3 regions of the Acidovorax sp. GW460-11-11-14-LB4 genome follow, and region 1 is predicted to be linked to each of the others. Evidence: predicted binding sites of a transcription regulator. Region 1 holds the regulator's gene; each other region holds the start of a gene.

What was found. Region 1 encodes FNR, which switches genes on or off when oxygen is low (the NO sensors DNR and NnrR bind a similar motif). Its sites were predicted from a motif close to TTGATNNNNATCAA; they were not measured.
Region 2: a site for FNR is predicted at 3,137-3,150, ahead of AC07X4_RS20115 (DUF2189 domain-containing protein). Genes of this name have one in related genera too.
Region 3: a site for FNR is predicted at 3,020-3,033, ahead of clpB (ATP-dependent chaperone ClpB). Genes of this name have one in related genera too.

Annotation. Positions count from the first base shown of each region.
Region 1 is NZ_JBWKYJ010000018.1:42,701-49,118, forward strand. Features, by position in the region: gene AC07X4_RS09420 (sulfite exporter TauE/SafE family protein) at 75-800, opposite strand; gene hemN (oxygen-independent coproporphyrinogen III oxidase) at 806-2,188, opposite strand; gene fnr (fumarate/nitrate reduction transcriptional regulator Fnr) at 2,378-3,100, shown strand; gene AC07X4_RS09435 (hypothetical protein) at 3,211-3,504, opposite strand; gene AC07X4_RS09440 (FixH family protein) at 3,562-3,840, opposite strand; gene ccoG (cytochrome c oxidase accessory protein CcoG) at 3,905-5,350, opposite strand; gene ccoP (cytochrome-c oxidase, cbb3-type subunit III) at 5,432-6,346, opposite strand; gene AC07X4_RS09455 (CcoQ/FixQ family Cbb3-type cytochrome c oxidase assembly chaperone) at 6,371-6,418, opposite strand, start outside.
Region 2 is NZ_JBWKYJ010000073.1:8,979-15,396, forward strand. Features, by position in the region: gene AC07X4_RS20100 (tripartite tricarboxylate transporter substrate-binding protein) at 1-509, shown strand, start outside; gene AC07X4_RS20105 (type IV pilus assembly protein FimV) at 556-1,845, opposite strand; gene AC07X4_RS20110 (DUF2788 domain-containing protein) at 1,989-2,201, opposite strand; gene AC07X4_RS20115 (DUF2189 domain-containing protein) at 2,198-3,061, opposite strand; gene AC07X4_RS20120 (HAD-IA family hydrolase) at 3,174-3,881, opposite strand; gene AC07X4_RS20125 (LacI family DNA-binding transcriptional regulator) at 3,982-5,058, opposite strand; gene AC07X4_RS20130 (2-hydroxyacid dehydrogenase) at 5,055-6,080, opposite strand; gene AC07X4_RS20135 (sugar kinase) at 6,077-6,418, opposite strand, start outside.
Region 3 is NZ_JBWKYJ010000006.1:106,472-112,889, reverse strand. Features, by position in the region: gene AC07X4_RS04865 (hypothetical protein) at 1-263, opposite strand, end outside; gene clpB (ATP-dependent chaperone ClpB) at 339-2,945, opposite strand; gene AC07X4_RS04855 (GspH/FimT family pseudopilin) at 3,166-3,744, opposite strand; gene AC07X4_RS04850 (type IV pilin protein) at 3,732-4,247, opposite strand; gene AC07X4_RS04845 (pilus assembly protein) at 4,244-6,418, opposite strand, start outside.

The sequences.
Region 1 (6,418 bases):
CCCGCGACAAAGGCATCGCCCACCTTCCTGCCGCGGGGCGACTGGGGTGATGTGGACGGATCAACGCCGCGCGCTCAGCGGCACCAGAGCGACGGCTTGTAAATGAGATCCATCCACAGCGCCCAGGCAGCTACCGCGCACAGCATGGCGCCTGCGGCCCTCGTGCCCCACTGCGCCCGCGCGAGATTCAGGCGGTTGCGAAGGCTGCTCCAAGCCCAGGGGCCGCCCACCAGCCACACCCCGCTGCCCACTGCAAACAGAGCCATGGTCAGGGCACCCTCCAGCGCCCCCCCGCTGAGCGCCGCGACCAACAGGGCCGAATAGAGCAGTCCACAAGGCATCAGGGCCCACAGGACCCCGGCCGCCATCACTCCGCCCGGTGCCCCGACCAGCGGACGAACACGCGCCCACACGGAGCGGCCCGCCTGCTCCACCCAGGCAGGCTGCCGCGACTGCACCATCATCATGAGCCCCCAGGCCATCACCGCCACATGCATGAGTGTCCAGGCGGGGCGCAGCGCGCTGGTTTGCTGGGTCAGCCATGCCAGACTGTCCATGGCCAAGGCCGCCAGTGCACCTGCGCTGGCATACCCCACCAGGCGCCCTGCGTGAAAGGCCATGGTGCGCTGCAGCGCACCACCACGCGGCGCCCAGCGCACCTCCTGCTCCGCACCACCGTCCGCCTGTGGTGCGCCGCCCTGCCGCACCAATGCTCCGCACGGCGCGGAACACATGGCCAAGCAATGGGACCCGCCAGCGAGTCCCATGAGCAAAGCAGTCCAGCCAACAGTGGCAAGCATAGGTGTCAGATGATGCGCGAAAACCGGGCGCGGTTGCGGTCCGCCTGCAGATAACGGTCAAAAACCATGGCGATACCGCGCACGAAGAACCACCCGGTGGCGGTCACTTCAATGCCCTCCGGCCCCACCCGTACCAACCCCTGCTCCTGCATACCCTCCAGCTGCGCCAACTCTGCTGCGAAGTACTGGCGGAAATCGATCAACCACGCCTGCTCCATCGGCTCGAACAGCAGCTCGCCCTGGCACATCAGGGCCATGATGGCCGCGCGGCGCACCAGGTCGTCGCGGGTCAGGGCGAGCCCGCGGACCACAGGTAGCCGCCCCTGGTCCAGGAAGTCGTAGTACTCGTCCAGCGTCTTCGAGTTCTGGCTGTAAGTCGCCCCTACCCGGCCGATGGCCGATACGCCCAGCCCAATCAGGTCGCAGTCTGGCTGCGTGCTGTAGCCCTGGAAGTTGCGGTGCAAGCGTCCCTGGCGCTTGGCCACAGCCAGTGCGTCGGTAGGCAGAGCAAAGTGGTCCATGCCCACATAGACATACCCAGCGTCCATGAACGCATCGAGTGAGCGCGAGAGCATGGACAGCTTGCTCGCGCCTGTGGGCAATTCGGCGGAGATGATGCGACGCTGTGGCTTGAAACGCTCCGGCAAGTGTGCATAGGCATACAACGCAATGCGGTCAGGCCGCAGCTGCGCCACCTGCGCCAGCGTGCGGTCAAAAGACTCTGGCGTCTGGCGCGGCAGGCCGTAGATCAGGTCCACGTTCACCGAATCAAATCCCAGCGAGCGGGCGGACTCCACCAGTGCAAAAACCTGCTCTGCAGGCTGAATGCGGTGCACGGCCTTTTGCACTTCGGCATCAAAGTCCTGCACGCCAAAACTCAGGCGGTTAAAGCCCAATTCAGCCAGGAGCGCCAGACGCTCGGAGTTGACCGTGCGCGGATCCACTTCGATCGAGTATTCGCCCCCGGGCGCCAGCGTGAAGCTGCGCTTGAGCATGGCCATCAGCTCCCGCAAGCCCGCATCGGAGAGGAAGGTGGGCGTGCCACCGCCCAGGTGCAATTGGCTCACCACCTGTCCTACGCCACAGTGCGCGGTGTGCAGGTCGATCTCGCGGCTCAGATAGCGCAAGTAGACCTCGGCGCGGTCATGGTGTTTGGTGATGATCTTGTTGCAGGCGCAGTAGTAGCACAGGGATTCGCAAAACGGGATGTGCACGTACAGGGACAGCGGCATGGCCTTGGCCAGCGTGCCCGAACGGCGCTGTTGCAGCGCCAGCACATAATCTTCCTGACCGAAGGCCTCCACAAATCGGTCGGCCGTTGGATAGGACGTATAACGGGGCCCTGGCACGTCAAAGCGGCGCAGAAGATCTGGCGAAACAGCAGTCATGGGGAAATTTCCTTGCGTACACCTTGACTGTGCCGTAGGCTCCGGGACATGTCCTTGACCTGCATCAAGTGAACCAACAAGCGATACGGCGACAATTTGATGAAGGTCAGCCGCTCGCCCGCGCCCTGTATTCAGGTTCGTGTACGGCATGCACGATATGCTCGACCAACAACCCAAGTCCATGTGCCTATGAACCCGCTCACCATCAAAGTCGCCTGCTCCAACTGCAACCTCCGCGAGCTGTGCATGCCCGTGGGCTTGAACGAAGAGCAGCTCCAGCGCATTGACGAGGTGGTTGCCGTCCGTCGCAAAGTCAAACGCGGAGGGACGCTGTTTCGCAATGGCGAGTCCTTCACGTCCCTGTATGCCATCCGCACCGGGTTCTTCAAGACCTGCGTGGCCACAGAAGACGGTCGCGACCAGGTCACGGGCTTTCAGATGGCGGGCGAGATCATCGGGCTTGACGGTATCGTCAATGACCACCATACCTGTGATGCGGTGGCACTTGAAGACGCCGAAGTGTGTGTCATGCCCTTCGACCGCATTGAAGAGCTGTCACGCGAAGTCACAGCCCTGCAGCACCACGTGCACAAGATCATGAGTCGCGAGATCGTGCGCGAGCACGGCGTGATGTTGCTGCTGGGCAGCATGCGTGCCGAAGAACGCCTGGCCGCCTTTTTGCTGAACCTGGTGCAGCGCCTGCATGCACGGGGCTTCTCGCAGTCGGAACTGGTGTTGCGCATGACGCGCGAAGAAATCGGCAGCTACCTCGGCCTCAAACTCGAAACGGTCAGCCGGACCTTCTCCAAGTTTGTGGAAGAAGGGATCGTGGAAGTCAAACAGCGCCATGTGCGCATCCTCGACACCGATGCCCTGCGACGCATCGTGAACAGCCAGCAGACCTGCCACTGACGACACTGACACCGAGCCACTTCCACGCGGAGGGCCGGTTCCGCACCAAGTACAACCATCTCTTGCGAAACGGCATGCATTGCATGCCCAGACAAGCAGGCGAAAAGGGTTCAGGGGCAGGACGATGTCTTGCGGCAATCGTCGGGGCGCTCCCCATCGGGCACCGGGCACCGGTTGACCTCGAACGGAGACATGGACAGCAGTGTCGTCAATGCGCTCGTGGCCATGGTGATGGCCCAAAACACAAAAAATGCGAGGGTGTACACCCCTTGCCGTGACAGCGCCAGGGGCTGGCCGAACCAGTGCAGGTCCTGGGGGTCCACCATGGCAAAAACCAGCATCTCCAGCACGCCCGCCATCAAGAAGGCGGGCCATGCAATCCACATCAGGCGTTGCGTCCACATATCGGTTCTGTCTCCTGGTGCTGCCTGGGGTCGCTGGGGGCAGCGACCGGAGGGTTGTCAGCGTGGTTGGTCTTGCACAGGGGTGGCCGCATGGTTGCGGGCCTTGAGGGCCGGTGCCAGGCTTTTCTCCGGCGCCACCAAGGTCTTATTGATCTCAATGCCCTGGCGGTAGTAATCCTCGGCTACCACCGGGTCAGGCCGAGAAATCGCCAGCCACAGCGTCACAAAGCCAGCCACGATCACGATGGCAGGCCCGGCAATCACCAGCCACACATGGCCGAACTTCCACCAGGGCACGGGAATTGCCGGTGTCGCGATGGCAGGGTTTGAAGACATGGTGCTCTACTCCTCAACAATATCGGTCAAAGTGCGGCCCTGAAAGGCCCCACCGGGATGCCGCTCAACGCGGCACAAGAAACACGGATTTTTCCGTCACATGGGCAGCTGCCCCTACGGCCTGCACGTCAAACTGAACCGCATGCGAGCCCGAAGTGGCAGAACCGTACGGAATCTGCAAACGCACGGCCACCCAGCGCGACTCTGCTGCGCCAATATCCACTTCGGCCTCGGAGGCCACCTCCAGCCCCTCCAGTCCACGCGCGCTGATGCGGTAGCGCTGTTCGCCCTCCGTGGCATTCATGATCTGCAGCCGGTAAATATTCTCCAGTTTGCCCCCCGCCACAATGCGCGAGAGCGCGGCCCGGTCACGCACGACATCCACCTTCAGCGGCGTGCGCACCACCAGGCTGGCCAGCATGGCAACGCACAGTGCTACCAGTACGGCGGTGTAGATCAGCACACGCGGACGCAACACGCGACGCAGCATCTGGGACTGCGTCCAGCGCTTGGCCACGCCGTTCTGGGTGGAATAGCGGATCAGGCCACGCGGGTACTGCATCTTGTCCATCACCGTATTGCAGGCGTCCACACACAACCCGCAACCAATGCACTCATATTGCAAGCCCTTCCGGATATCGATGCCCACCGGACAGACCTGCACACACAGCGAGCAGTCAATGCAGTCGCCAAGCCCCTGGGCCTTGTAGTCAATGTTCTTCTTGCGCGGGCCGCGCTGCTCGCCACGCTCAGGGTCGTAGGTGACGATGAGCGTGTCTTTATCAAACATTGCGCTCTGAAAGCGCGCATAGGGGCACATGTACTTACAGACCTGCTCGCGCATGAAGCCTGCGTTGCCGTAGGTGGCAAAACCGTAGAACAGCACCCAGAAAATCTGCCAGCCGCCTTCAAACGCCAGCAGCTCGCTGCCCAGTTCGCGGATGGGCACGAAGTACCCTACGAAAGTGAACCCAGTCCACAGGGCCACGGCGATCCACACCACCTGCTTGAGAAACTTTTTGCGGATCTTCTCGAACGTCCAGGGACCGTTGTCCAGACGGAGGCGGGCACTGCGATCGCCTTCGATCTTGTGCTCGATCCACATGAACATTTCGGTGTACACCGTCTGCGGACAGGCAAAGCCACACCAAAGGCGCCCTGCCACGGCGGTGAAGAGGAACAGCGACAGCGCCGAAATGATCAGAAGGCCGGTGAGATAGATGAAATCCTGCGGATATAGCACCAAGCCAAAGATGTAGAACCTGCGAGCCCCCAAATCAAACAGCACCATCTGGCGCTGGCCCCATTCAAACCACGGCAGCCCGTAAAACACCAGCTGCGTCAAAAGCACCATGCCCCAACGCCAGCGCGCAAACAATCCGCTGATCGAGCGCGGGTAGATCTTCTTTTGCGCTTCGTACAGCGAGATGATCTCGCCCGCAGAGGACGCATCGGCGGCGACTGGCGTAATCGGGATGACCTTGCGAGCAGGCTCGCTGGGTGTGCTCATGGTGTCGCTTTATGAACGGAGGACAGGCTTACTCTGAAAAGAAAACCCGGGCAGTGCCTCAAGCACCGCCCGGCGGACATATCAACGTGCAGCCACCTGCTTGTTCGACAGGCCCCACACATAGGCAGAGAGTACGCCGATCTGCGCCTCGGTCAACTTCTCGGCCTGTGCAGGCATCTGGTTGACCTTTCCGTTGTTGATCATGGCCGTGATGGCAGCCTCGCCCCAGCCATGCAGCCAGATGTCGTCGGTCAGGTTGGGTGCACCCAGTGCCTGGTTGCCCTTGCCATCCATGCCGTGGCAGGCCGCGCAAGCCGCAAATTTGGACTTGCCCAGCGATGCACGCAGCGAGTCGTGCGGGCTACCCGACAGGCTCAACACGTAATGCGACAGGTTGCGCACGTCTTCTGGGGTTCCCACGGCCGCTGCCATAGGAGGCATGTTGCCGATGCGGCCCTTCTCCAGCGTCTCGCGGATCTTTTCGGGTGTGCCGCCATGCAGCCAGTCGTTGTCCGTCAGGTTCGGGAAGCCCTTGCTGCCGCGTGCATCCGAGCCGTGGCACTGCGCGCAGTTGTTCATGAACAAGCGCTCGCCAATGGCATGGGCCTGCGGGTCCTTGGCCACGTCTTCGGGCTTCATGGATACAAAGCGGGCATACAGGGGCTCCAGCTCCGTCTTGGCCTTGGCCATTTCGGCTTCGTACTCCCCCTTTTGCGTCCAGTTGAGCTTGCCGGTAAAGCTGCCAAGACCTGGGTAGGCAGCCAGGTAGCCCAGGCCAAAGACGATGGTGATGACGAACAGCCACACCCACCAGCGCGGCAGGGGGTTGTTCATTTCGACCAGGTCCTCGTCCCAGACGTGGCCGGTGGTGTTGTCGGAGGTGGCAACCACCTTCTTGCGGCCTGCCATCCAAAGCAGGATGCCGCAGGCGATGATGCCGACCAGGGTCAGCGTGGTCACAAAGACCGACCAGAAGTTGCTGGTGAAGTCACTCATGGGGTGTTCTCGTTCTGGTGAAGGTCAATCTGTCTCGAAAGGCAGCTGGGCTGCCTCGTCGAACCGGGCCTT
Region 2 (6,418 bases), on a different contig from region 1:
GCAGCCAGGACTGGGTCAAGGCCGCGCTGCTGGTGCGCGCAGCGGGGCAAGACCACAAGCGCATGCGTTTTGTATCGTTTGAAGGCGGCGGCGAAGCGCTCAAGGCGCTGGGTGGCCGGCACATCGACATCTTCACCGGCGACGCGGCCGAGGCCACTCGGGCCGCTGCAGAAGGCCTGCCGGTGCGCATCCTGGCGGTGCTGGCCCCCACGCGGCTGCCCGGCACACTGGCCGCCCTGCCCACGGCACGCGAGCAGGGCATTGACCTGCAATGGACCACTGTGCGCGGCCTCTACATGGCCGCTAGCGTGCCCGATGCCGACGCCCACGCCTGGACGACCGCCCTGCAGGAAGCCCAGGCAGCGCCTGGCTACGCGGCCCTGTGCGCCCGCCATGGGCTGTACCCCTTCGCGCTGAGCGGCGCGGCGCTGGATGACTATGTGCAGCGCAGCCTGGCCGACTATCGCCGCCTGGCGCAGGATCTGGGGCTGCGGTCCTGGCCGCGTTGATCTGCGCTGCGCACCACCTCCTGAGCGATTGGTCCGCTGACCGTCCCTACGCGGGCAAGGCACCCACTCCTTGTAGTCCGGGCAACCCGGCAGACCGGTCATCGGCAGGTAGCACTGCTGTGCGGCGCTCGGCCTCGGCGTCTCCCGCTGCGGGCAAGGAAGACTGCGCCACATAGGCCGTCAGGGTGTTGCGCCACTCTTCGTTCGATGCGTCCATGGCGTGTCGCATGCGCGCCAGCAGCCAGCCTGCTGCCCCGACCGTCAAGGCCAGCATAGCCAGAAGCCCATACACCAAGGACGCCGGGAAATGCCCTGCTTTCAGCTGTTCCACACGGGCCAGCAATGCGAGCGTGGCCTGATGGTCTTGCTCGGCCTGCGCGCGCATGCGATCCACTTCCACCTGCAAGGCCTGCATGCGCGCGCCGGGGGATCCCGCGCCGTCCGGCGCGTTGACCTCCGCAGCCGAAGCCGCCACCGGCATCAGTGTTGCGCCGTCGGACGGAGCCCCTTCGCCCGAGGCGGGCGGCGTGACCAGCGCCGTCAACGGCTCCATCACCAGCCGGGGCTTGGACGGTCCAGGCGCAACAGGTGCCGCTGCTGGAGCCAACGAGGCGGTGGACGATGCCGACGCCTGTGCGGGGGGCGCTGCTGCGGCCTCGGGCGCCATGCTGGGCACGGTGCTGGGTGGCTCGTGAGGCGCCGTCTGCGCAGTGCTGGTCACGGAAGCCACTGCCGCTGTGTCAGCGGACCGGCTGCGCGCAACGGGAGCCCCGGCTGACTTTGCGGCCAGTTTCGTGCCCTTGCGGGCTACCCGGCTGGCGGCCAACGCCTTGCGCGGCCGCGAGGGGCCCATTGCGGTTGCAGAAGACGCTTCTCCGGCAACCACCCCAGCCGCCCGTGATGGGGAGGCATCTGCCAACGGCACCTCCCAGGGAATCGCCACTGGCCTCAGCCCGGCAGCAACGGTGGCGGGCAGATCGGCCAGAAAGGTGTATTCGCGCGTCACCCGGCCCGTGCAATGGACAGAAACCTGGGCCGTCAGCACCGGCTCGTCGGCCAGATGGGAGGACTGCACCCGCAGCACCGGATTGCGCTCCGGTTCGCCCGGCCGCACGCTCACCTGGACACGGCCTGCCGGCACGGCCACATCGCCAGACACCAGCCGCGCTTGCGGGCACAAGGCGTCCACCGACATGCCGGGGTCCAGCTGGACTTCAAAGCCCAGGTCGATGGGCTGTCCCAGCCACACCTTGCCTTGCGGCGCGCCCAGGGACAGGGCTTCCGCCGCCTCGGCCAGCAGCCCCAGGACGACGACGATCAGGGAGTTACGAAGCATCACAACCACCTCCAGCCATTGCAATTAGTTTCTACATGAAACAAAACACAACGGAAAGAAATGAATGCGCAGGCCTCAGTGCCAGACCCCGGACAGATCGCGGTTGGGTGCGCCTGGCGTTGAGCAACGGGCCGTGTGGCCCGCTACCGCTCCAGCCACCACTGAATCACCACCTTGGCCAGGAATCCCAGAAAACCCACGCCCAGGCCCAGGAAGAGCACAAAAGTGCCAAAGCGTCCGGCCTTCGATTCCCACGCGAGCTGCCCGATGATGAACAGCATGTAGGCGATGAACGCCCCCACCCCGTAGGTGAGGAAGAAGCCCGAGATCTGCGCCTCGGTAAATCCAAAAATCACGATGTCCCTCCAGGCCGGCGCACAGGGGCAGCTGACACTGCGGGGGCCACCAGGTCACGCTCGGGCAGGCTGGATGCATCCACCAGGTCGCGGTATGCGTGCCAGCTGGCATGCCCCAGCATGGGCATCACAGCGATCAGGCCCAGCAGCAGGGAACCCAGGCCCAGCAAGGTAAAGCCCAGGATGATCGCTGCCCAGAACGCCATCGGCAGCGGGTTGGTGATGACCGCCTGCCAGCCGGTGAGCACCGCCTGCAGCAGCGTGGCGCGGCGGTCCAGCAGCAGAGGCATGGCCACCACGCTGGACGCAAAAATGGGCGCGGCCATCAGGCTGCCCAGCGCCAGCCAGATTTCAAACAACCAGCCGTCACGCGCCATGACCACGTGGCGCAAAAAGTCGAGCGGTGTCTCGATGGGCACGGGCGCCAGCAGCGTAATGAGCGCCGCCGAGGTCATGACCCAGCCCGAGGCGGCCAGCGCCAGCAGGGCCCCGAACTGCAGCATGCACCAGTAGTCGCTGCCCCATTTGTTCACATGGCTGTTCTGCCAGTTGAGCCAGGTCTTGAGCACCACGCCCAGGTTTGCGGCTTCGCCACGCTCCAGCGCGCGGCTCAGCGCATACAGACTGGTGGCCAGCACCGGCGCCACCACCAGGAAACCCGACAGAGCCCCCGCCAGCAGCCAGAAGCGGTGGTGCGCCACGGCAAAGATGGCGGCACCAAACAGTGTGAGTGCCAGGCCATGCGCAAAACTGATCCAGCCCGCCCGCGCCATGTCGCGCCAGGCCAGCACCAGCCAGGTCATGGGCTGCATCATGCCGATGGTGCGGATGGCGGGCAACGGAGGGGGAGTACGGGGCATGGTGGGAGGGGTCGCTGAGCGACGATGGAGTGTGACCTGATCAGGCAGCGGCATCAACCGCCGCGCGCCCAAACCTTGACCTGAGGCAAGAAACCGAACCCAGCGAAACCGGTCAGGCCAACAGCCGGCACAGCGCGGTAAGGCTGTCCACCGTGGCATGGGGCGGTGTGTCGTCGTGCGGCCAGGGGTGGTTGGCACTGTTGATCCACACCGCCTGCATGCCGGCATTCAGTGCGCCCTGCGCATCCAGTGTGGCGTCGTCGCCCACGTGCAGCACCTCGTGGGGCAGCACATCAACGGCCGTGGCGGCCGCATGGAAGATGCGCACATCGGGTTTGGCGATGCCAAAGTCCGACGCGCTGATGCTGTGGCGAAAGTAGTGGCCGATGCCGATGCGGTGAATATCGGCATTGCCGTTGGACACCGCCACCACCGGGTAGCGCGCTGACAAGAAAGCCAGCGTATCGTGCGCATCGGCAAACAGCTCCACCCGCTGGCGCTCGGCAAAGAACAAATCAAACGCCGGTTCGGCCAGCGCGGGCTCGTCACCGGCCTGCGTCAGCGCCAGCCGGATGGACTCGCGCCGCAACGCGCTCAGGTCGCCCTTCAGGTCAGGGCGCAGGGTCACCATCTGGTTGCGGATGGCGCGCAGGGCCTCGGTGTCCGAGAAGAGTGCCGCTGTGGCGGGCGCGTGGTGGGTCAGCCAGTCCAGCAGCACACTTTCGGCCCGCGTGATGGTGGGCCAGATGGGCCAGAGCGTGTCGTCCAGATCGATGGAGATGGCGCGGATGCGGGAGGTGTCCAGAGAGGGATTTGGCACAGGGCGCACCTGAAGGATGAAGGCGAAAAAAGAGGCCCCGGCGATGCACCAGGGCGAGGGCCGCAAAGCATACCGCAGGCCTTTGCGGAATGCAGTGCGTTCAACCCGGGTCTGGCGCGCCCCCAGGCCCCAACGAAGATCCGCGCACCACCAGCAGCCCGGGCAGCAGGCTCTCGCGCGCAGGGCCTTCCAGGCCGTTGATGCGCTCCAGCAGGCACTGCGCTGCGCGTTGCCCGATGGCATCGGTGGGCTGGGCCACCGCGCTCAGGCCGGGCCGGATCAGCGACGCCCATTCGGGGTCGTCAAAGCCTACGAAACCCAGCTGTTGCCCAAACGTCCACCCCAGGCGCGAGACGGACGCTGCCACCCGCAGCGTGACCACCGAATTGCCCGCCACCACCGCGCAGCGCTCACCGGGCCGGGCCTGCCGCAGCAGATCGGTGAGTGCCTGGTCCAGTACGTCGTCGCCCTGTTCGGCCGCCAGCTCCAGCACTGTGCCGCGCACCGCCGAGCCCTTGGAGGACACCAGCGCACGAAAGGCCTCCGTGCGCTCGATGCGGGAACTCACACCCAGCAAGGGCTGGGTGATGTAGAGCAGGCGCTGCCAGCCTTGCTGCTGCAGATGGGCGCAGGCTTCGCGCATGGCGCCCTGGTTGTCCAGCGAGACGAAGTCTGCAGCCAGCCCGGCATGGCGCCGGTCCACCAGCACGGCGGGCTTGCCGTGCAAGGTGTTCACATCCGCCTGCCCCTCGCCCTGCCCCAGCGTATTGAGGATGAAGCCATCCACCTGGTAGCTGGCCAGCGCGTCGATGGCCGCGCGCTCGCGCTCGCGGTCGTTGCCCAGGTTGAACAGCATGACCAGGTAGCCCGCGTCCTGGCAGGCTTTCTCGGCCCCGCGCAGCACAGCCACCGAATAGGGGTTGGTGATGTCGGCCACCACCAGGCCAATGAGCCGCGAGCGGCCATGGCTCAGCGCCTGGGCCATGGGGCTGGGCACATAAGCCAGCTTGGCGATGGCCGCCTCGACCCGCGCGGCAATGTCGGGGCTGAGCAGGCGTTCGCGGTGGTTGAAGTAACGCGACACCGTGGCCTTGGACACACCGGCCTCGGCCGCCACATCGGCGATGGTGGGACGGACGCGCGGCGCGGTGGAGGGCGCGGGTGTCGGCGGGCTCATGCGGGCACGGCGTTGTACACAGCAGCGGGCCGTTCGCCCGCCAGGGCCTGCAGCAGGTTGGTGGTGGCCAACGCGGCCATGGCATGGCGCGTGTCGTGCGTGGCCGATCCAATGTGCGGCAGCGGGGTCACGCGCGGGTGGGTGCGCAGGGGCGACGCCAGCGGCAGCGGCTCGGTGGCAAACACATCCAGCCCCGCTGCGCGCAGCGGGCCATGGTCCAGCGCGTGCAGCAGGTCTTGCTCCACCACGGTGGCACCCCGGCCGCCGTTGATGAAGATGGCGCCGGGCTTCATGGCTGCAAACAGTTCGGCGTTGACCATGCCCCGTGTGCTGTCCGACAAGGGCAGCATGGCCACCACAAAGTCCGACTGCGCCAGCAGCGCAGGCAGCGGCGTGTGGATGGCCTTGCCCTGTAACTCAGGGGCCTGGGTCGCCAGGTCCACCGGGCGGCGGGCGTGGTACATCACCGGCATGCCGAACCCCAGTGCGGCGCGGCGCGCCACGGCCTGGCCAATGCGGCCAAATCCGAGCAGGCCCAGCGTCTTGCCATGCACATCGCTGCCAAACAGGTCTTCTCCAATATTCTTGGTCCACCGGCCCTCGCGCACCAGCTGCGACAGCTCCACCAGCCTGCGGCTGGTGGCCATGAGGAGGGCAAACACCGAGTCTGCCACCGTTTCGTCGAGCACTCCGGGGGTGTGGCACAGCATGATGCCGCGCGCCTGCAGCACGTCCAGCGCGTAGTTGTCCACGCCCACCGAAATGCTGGACACCGCCTGCAGCCGGGGCGCACGTGCCAGCACGGCGGCATCGATGGGAAAGCTGGAGCCGATGAGCCCATGCGCCTGCGCCAGCGCTGCGTCAAACCGCGCGCGCTCGTCGGGCTTGCGCGGGTCGGCCACTGTCACGTCGTGCACGGCAGTCAACCGCGCGAGCTGGTCGGGCGGCAGCTCGCGAAACACCAGCACTTGCTTGCGCGCTGGGCTTGTGCTGCCGTCTGTTGAAGGTAGCGGCAGGCTCACAGGCCCGCCTCCTGCAGCTGGGCGCGGTTGGGCAGCCCCTCGGTGTCGCCCAGCACCTGCACGGCGCGGGCACCAATCCAGGCGCCACGGCGCACGGCGGCGGGCACAGTCAGGCCTTCCAGCAAAGCGCTGATCACGCCCACCGCAAAGCCATCGCCCGCGCCCACGGTGTCCACCACCTGGGCCACTGGCACGCCGGGCACGCGGCCGGTGCCGGCCACGTCGCTGTCGTAGTACGCGCCCTCGGGCCCGAGCTTGACCACCACCAGCTTGGCGCCGCGCTCACGGTAAAAGCGTGCCACGCCCTCTGGAGTGGTTTCGCCGGTCAAAAACACGCC
Region 3 (6,418 bases), on a different contig from region 1:
CCTTCAGGCGCACTATTGCCTCGGCGGCCAGCAGACCACCGCTGCGTAGACCGAAAGACCGTGCTGAAGCCTGTGCGTGGGTCCACACCCATCACCCACGGCGTCACCGGTCGTCCTGTCAGGCGCGCCCAGCCTGCACGCAGCACCCACACCAGCGCAAGCAACATGGCTGCGACCAAAAGGCTGGCAAACAGGACCAAGCCCATGGCAATGACGACCAGACGCAACAGAAAGCTCACGACACCCGCAACAAAATCATTCAAACGACACCTCTCCTTCACAACTTGGGATGCAGATTGCGGTGCTGAATCACACCGCAACCGCTTCCCGAGCCCACATCACTCTTGCGGGGCGACTCCGAACTGGAACACGCCAGGCTCCAGAACAGGGTTGACGGTGACCGGAATCACACTCTTGGGTGGGAATCGCCCTTCCAGCAACAGCTTGGACAGCGGATTCTCTATGCGCTGCTGAATCGCCCGCTTGAGCGGCCGTGCGCCAAACACGGGGTCGAACCCCACCTTGGCCAATTCTGCCAAGGCAGCGTCGGACACCTGCAACTCCAAATCCATCTTCGCCAACCGGGATTGCAACAGCTGCAGCTGGATCTTGGCGATCGAGGCAATGTGCTGGGCATCCAGCGCATGGAACACCACGGTCTCATCAATGCGATTCAGGAACTCAGGCCGGAAGTGGTTCTTGAGTTCACCCCAGACGGCTTCCTTGATGTCTTCCGAATCCTGCCCCACCATGGCCTGGATCAGATGCGAGCCGATGTTGCTCGTCATCACGATCACCGTGTTCTTAAAGTCCACGGTGCGGCCCTGGCCGTCGGTTAGGCGGCCGTCGTCCAGCACCTGCAGCAACACGTTGAAGACGTCGGGGTGGGCCTTCTCCACCTCGTCGAGCAGCAGCACGCTGTAGGGCTTGCGGCGCACGGCCTCGGTCAGGTAGCCACCCTCCTCGTAGCCCACATAGCCGGGCGGCGCACCGATCAGACGGGCCACCGAGTGTTTCTCCATGAACTCGCTCATGTCGACGCGGATCAGGTGGTCTTCGCTATCAAACAGGAAGCCCGCGAGCGCCTTGCACAGCTCGGTCTTGCCCACGCCCGTGGGGCCGAGGAACAGGAACGATCCAGTGGGCCGATTGGGGTCACTCAGCCCCGAGCGCGAACGACGAATCGCATTGGCCACTGCGGCAATCGCCTCTTGCTGGCCCACCACACGCTCGTGCAGCTTGGACTCCATCTGCAGGAGCTTGTCTTTTTCGCCCTGCATCATCTTGGCCACGGGAATGCCCGTAGCGCGGCTCACCACTTCAGCGATTTCCTCAGCGCCCACCTGCGTGCGCAGCAGGCGGCGCGTGGCGGGCGCGCCGTCCTTGCCAGCCTCTTGCGCTTGGGCTTCCTTCAGCTGCTTTTCCAACTCAGGCAGCTTGCCGTATTGCAACTCGGCCACCTTGTTGAAGTCGCCTTTGCGAGTGAATTCCTCGATCTGAAACTTGAGCTTGTCGATGGCCTCGCGCACATGAGCGCTACCTTGCGCCTGGGCCTTTTCAGACTGCCAGATCTCGTCGTAGTCGGCGATTTCCTTTTGCAGCTTGGTGATCTCTTCCTCGATGAGCGCAAAGCGTTTTTGTGAGGACTCGTCCTTCTCGCGGCGCACCGCTTCGCGCTCGATCTGCAGCTGAATCAGGCGGCGGTCGAGCTTATCCATCACCTCAGGCTTGGAGTCCATCTCGATCTTGATCTTGGACGCGGCCTCATCGATCAAGTCGATCGCCTTGTCAGGCAGGAAGCGGTCCGTGATGTAGCGATTGCTCAGCTCGGCCGCAGCGACGATCGCTGGGTCGGTAATGTCCACGCCGTGATGGACCTCATACTTCTCCTGTAAGCCGCGGAGGATAGCAATGGTCGCCTCCACGGTGGGCTCGCCGACCAGGATCTTCTGGAAGCGCCGCTCCAGTGCTGCATCCTTTTCGATGTACTTGCGGTATTCGTCGAGTGTGGTGGCCCCCACGCAGTGCAGCTCACCACGCGCCAGCGCGGGCTTGAGCATGTTGCCCGCGTCCATCGCGCCCTCGCCCTTGCCCGCGCCTACCATGGTGTGCAGCTCGTCGATAAAGACGATGGTCTGGCCTTCGTCCTTGGCCAGTTCGTTGAGCACGCTTTTCAGGCGCTCTTCAAACTCGCCCCGGAACTTGGCACCCGCAAGCAGCGCGGCCATGTCGAGGCTGAGCACGCGCTTGCCCTTGAGGCTCTCGGGTACTTCGCCCGCCACAATGCGCTGGGCCAGGCCTTCTACGATGGCGGTCTTGCCCACGCCGGGCTCGCCGATCAGCACAGGGTTGTTTTTGGTGCGGCGCTGCAGCACCTGGATGGCACGGCGGATTTCGTCGTCGCGGCCAATCACGGGGTCCAGCTTGCCAAGGCGAGCGCGCTCGGTGAGATCCAGGCAGTACTTGGCCAGAGCACCACGCTGGCCTTCGGCCTCTGCGCTGTCCATCTTCTGACCGCCGCGCACGGCCTCGATGGCGGCCTCCAGGCTCTTGCGCGTGAGGCCGTTGTCCTTGGCGATCTTGGCGGCTTCGCCCTTGCTGTCGATCACGGCTAGCAAAAACAGCTCGCTGGCGATGAACTGGTCACCGCGCTTGATGGCCTCTTTCTCGGTGGCCTGGAGCACACGCCCCAGCTCGGGGCCACCTTGTACCTGGTCGTTGCCTTGCACCTGGGGCAGGCGCTTAACCGCCACCTCGGCCCCCGCCAACAGGCCGGGTACGTTGGCGCCCGCACGCTGCAGCAGCGCCTTCGGGCCATCGTCCTGTTGCAGCATGGCCTGCAGCACATGTACCGGCTCGATGTAAGCGTGGTCATTGCCTAGTGCAATGCTCTGTGCATCGCTCAGGGCTTCCTGGAATTTGGTGGTGAATTTGTCGAGACGCATGGTCTATGTCCTCCGAATTGCACTGAACTTGAGGCAGGGGGTGCCTGATTTCAAGACAGTTTTTCGTTTGGATATTGACCTGCATCAGCTGCAAGTTGCGGTTGAAGCTGCAGCTCAAGGCGGACCGCTCAAACAATTTAAAAACACTCAACATTGAACGTATCGCCCAAAATTTCAGGGAACGCGATAGCCTAAATACGTGCGGTGCTCCTCGGATTGTTTATTGCGTCGCTGAACTGGTGCAGCTTGTATCGGCACTCGGTTTGCACGCCCTCACCCGGCCCGTACGGGCCACTACCACACGCCGGGTTTCCTCCAGCGCACTGGTACTAGGTGCGTCCGTCCTAGCGATGGTCAAACTAAGTGCCACAGGGGCAGCGCTGTTGTCCACGGAATAGCCCGAGTTATCAAATTTAATATAAGGGGTCGAACCTGCGGCAATATTGTTACCGGTGATGCTGAAATAACTCTTGAGCGCGTCTTGAGTTTGAACGGCTATGTCAGTCCCCTCAGTGTAAGCATTATCACGATTCGTATCCACGTAAACGATCCAACCACTATTCCAGCCAGTTCCCTTGGGAACAACAAACGCATTCCTACCTGTCTTCATGGCCTCACCTTTCGCGGCATTCACCGCGGCCAATAACGAATTGGTTAGCGAGGTAAGCTCTGAATTACGCTGATATTGAACAAAACTAGGCACAGCAAGCGCTGCCAAAACTGCTGCGATAGCTATTGTGACAATAAGTTCAATAAGGGTAAAACCAGCATTACGATTTTTCATAATCATGGCCAACATAGTTTCGGGTCCGTTGCTGCAGCCGTACCCGTGCACGATTTCGTACCGGTAGTCGTCATCTGCAACGCCCCCACCTGGGGATCGGCCTTCACTGGTGTCGCTATCACTCTAACGCAATCGCCAATGGAAAGGGTACTAGAACCGGCAGGACAAGTATCTGAACTTAATATGTAATGAGAATTTGCCAACGTATCACCCGAAAAGGTCTTAAACGGCACAGACGTTGCGGTAACTCCCCCACAAGCTGAGCCGGGGGAGGTGGCAGTCGCGGCGCCCGTCGAAGAATTCGTGGTGAACCCGAGGTAGCAATTCTGCTGAGTGGCGTAGCGCTCTTGTTGCTGAATTAACTGCGCCACGGCAGTCCTGCCCTGTGCTCTACGGCCCTTGAGGACAGAGTCAGTGTAAGCAGGATAAGCAACAGCAGCTAGTATGCCAATGATTGCTACAACAATCATGAGTTCAATTAACGTGAACCCTGCGGAATATTTTTTTACTCTATTCATGGCGCATTCTTCATATCTTGATAATTAAAAATTTGCCGCCAATTTAAGCGTCCAATAGTTTCTTTTGTCGTAACTGGAGGCGCGCTCGTATCAATGCCGCTCTGCGCTTGAGTAAAGCGACGCAATGTTGTCGTGCGAACGCGCCGCCCGGTGCTATCGGAAGGAGTAACCACCGTCTCTGAATCGCTCGATAGAAGCACTGGGGGGCCAAGTAAACCGAGGCTAGAGGGAACATAGGACCCCGACCCACTGTTAATACTCAAGAAATATTGGTTGCCACTACCCAGAGTGTTAGAGCAAGAACCCGCCCCCGAAGTAGTAGAGCCGGGGATCTTAGAGTTGACAGCAGCCGACAATGTTCCTAGATCAAGTGCAGCTTGATCGATTCTTTCTCCAGACACTGGCAAATCAAAATACCAACCAGCTCGGCTAGTTGTATCGGCATTGGTCGCCGGGCGCCCCCACTTGAAGGCGCTTACCGCAATGGCCTTGGTGGTAGTGTTTACTGTACCTGCTTGCAGGCGCCCTCGGCCGGTAATAACACTCGCCCCTGCCGGTGAATCATCGGCAGTAGTAGTGCCATTGTCATAGACAGCATATAAAGACTGGGTTGTTGTGGAAATATTATCACCTGACTCCAAATATTTACCAGTTCCGAAAACCACATAAAAAGACTCCAGCCCACCGACAATTGGACCGGCAAAAGGAGTTGGAGCTGCAAAAATAGGCTGCACCTTAGGACTCGCGTCTCCGGTACGGGCGATGTATAACGGATAAGGAACAGGGCTGCCGGCGCTCCCCTTATCAAAGAACGACAATTTATCCATATTCCAATCTGAAGGCGCCTTGCCTGCAAATTTGAGTCTCCAAAGAGCGCCATGAAGGTCACCCATGTAGATATCGGTCATCTCGCCTTGGGTACCATATAGAGCGCTAAAGTTGGCTAATCCAGTGGCATTGCTTGAAATCAAACTGGAATCCGTGGGGACGGAAACCTTGTAGTAGTTATTACCCAATGACCACGCTGCGCCAGAAGGCTTATCTAGCGCAAGCAGAAAGAGTGCAGGCTTACCAGTAGCGCTAAATCTACCATCCGCATCAGGAACATAGTTATTCACCCCGCTACCAACTACAGCAAACCAGCGATATGTAACTGTTGAGCTAGTGCCACTGGTCTTTATTTTTAGTATCTTTGGCTCGCCTACAACCTGACCCATATCTTCATCGTCGGCGCGAGTGAACTCCCACATTACACTGGATGCACTAAAATTGGAAGGATTGGATACGTCCAATGCGAAAACTCCGGAGCCCCCTCCTCCAGTACCAGATACGAGAACCGTCTTCCAATCAGTACTTGCCCCTGTATTCGCGACTTGAGCTTCTGAAACTACCGATGGGGCATCAACATAGTTTTGGTGATTATTAGCAAAAGAAGGATCAGTTAAGGCTGATAAATTACGTCCAAGCCAACTGGGAATGTAAGAGAACAACTCATCGCCTGTCGTGGCGTTAAATGCATGCAGCATCCCGTCGTTTGCCCCTGCAAAAACGGCTGGCGTACGCGAATCGTAGGCGGCCCGGAATGCGGTGTACCCGGTTCCGGTGAACGCCTTTGACGGCGCACCAGAATATGAAATATTGGAATTTACGATATCCCCTAACAAAGAGCTACGGACTCTGAAGGGAGCCCCTTCTTTGGTTCTGTCACCACGGAGATAGGCAAGCCTGTCAGCCCCAAGACCATCTGAAGCAGCAGCAGGGCTTGACTTATTCAACTGATCTTGCAGCGCCGTGTCAATAGCTGTCCAAGTAAATGCGGTGGCAGTGGTGGTGGATGTAGCCCCCACACGGCCCACGAAGATCTTGCGATTGGTGGCCGGCGAAATCATATTATCCAACCGCTGAGCGGCACTCCAAAGCTGAGTGCCGACAACAAGATTATTGCTGGCGTCCTGCGTAACAGGCTCGGCAACCACATCGCCGCTCCAGTTACTGGTATCGAATTTCGCAGAGTAAGAAACAGAGTTACTAGTAACCTTGCTTCCAGTACTCAACCCCCCGCCCGCAACGCTTCGGGCACTTGTAGAAGCTCTACTGAAGATCTCATCGAAAGCGGTGAGCACCTCCCGAGCCGGAGAAGTTTTCGACGTGTTATAAACATAATAAGTATT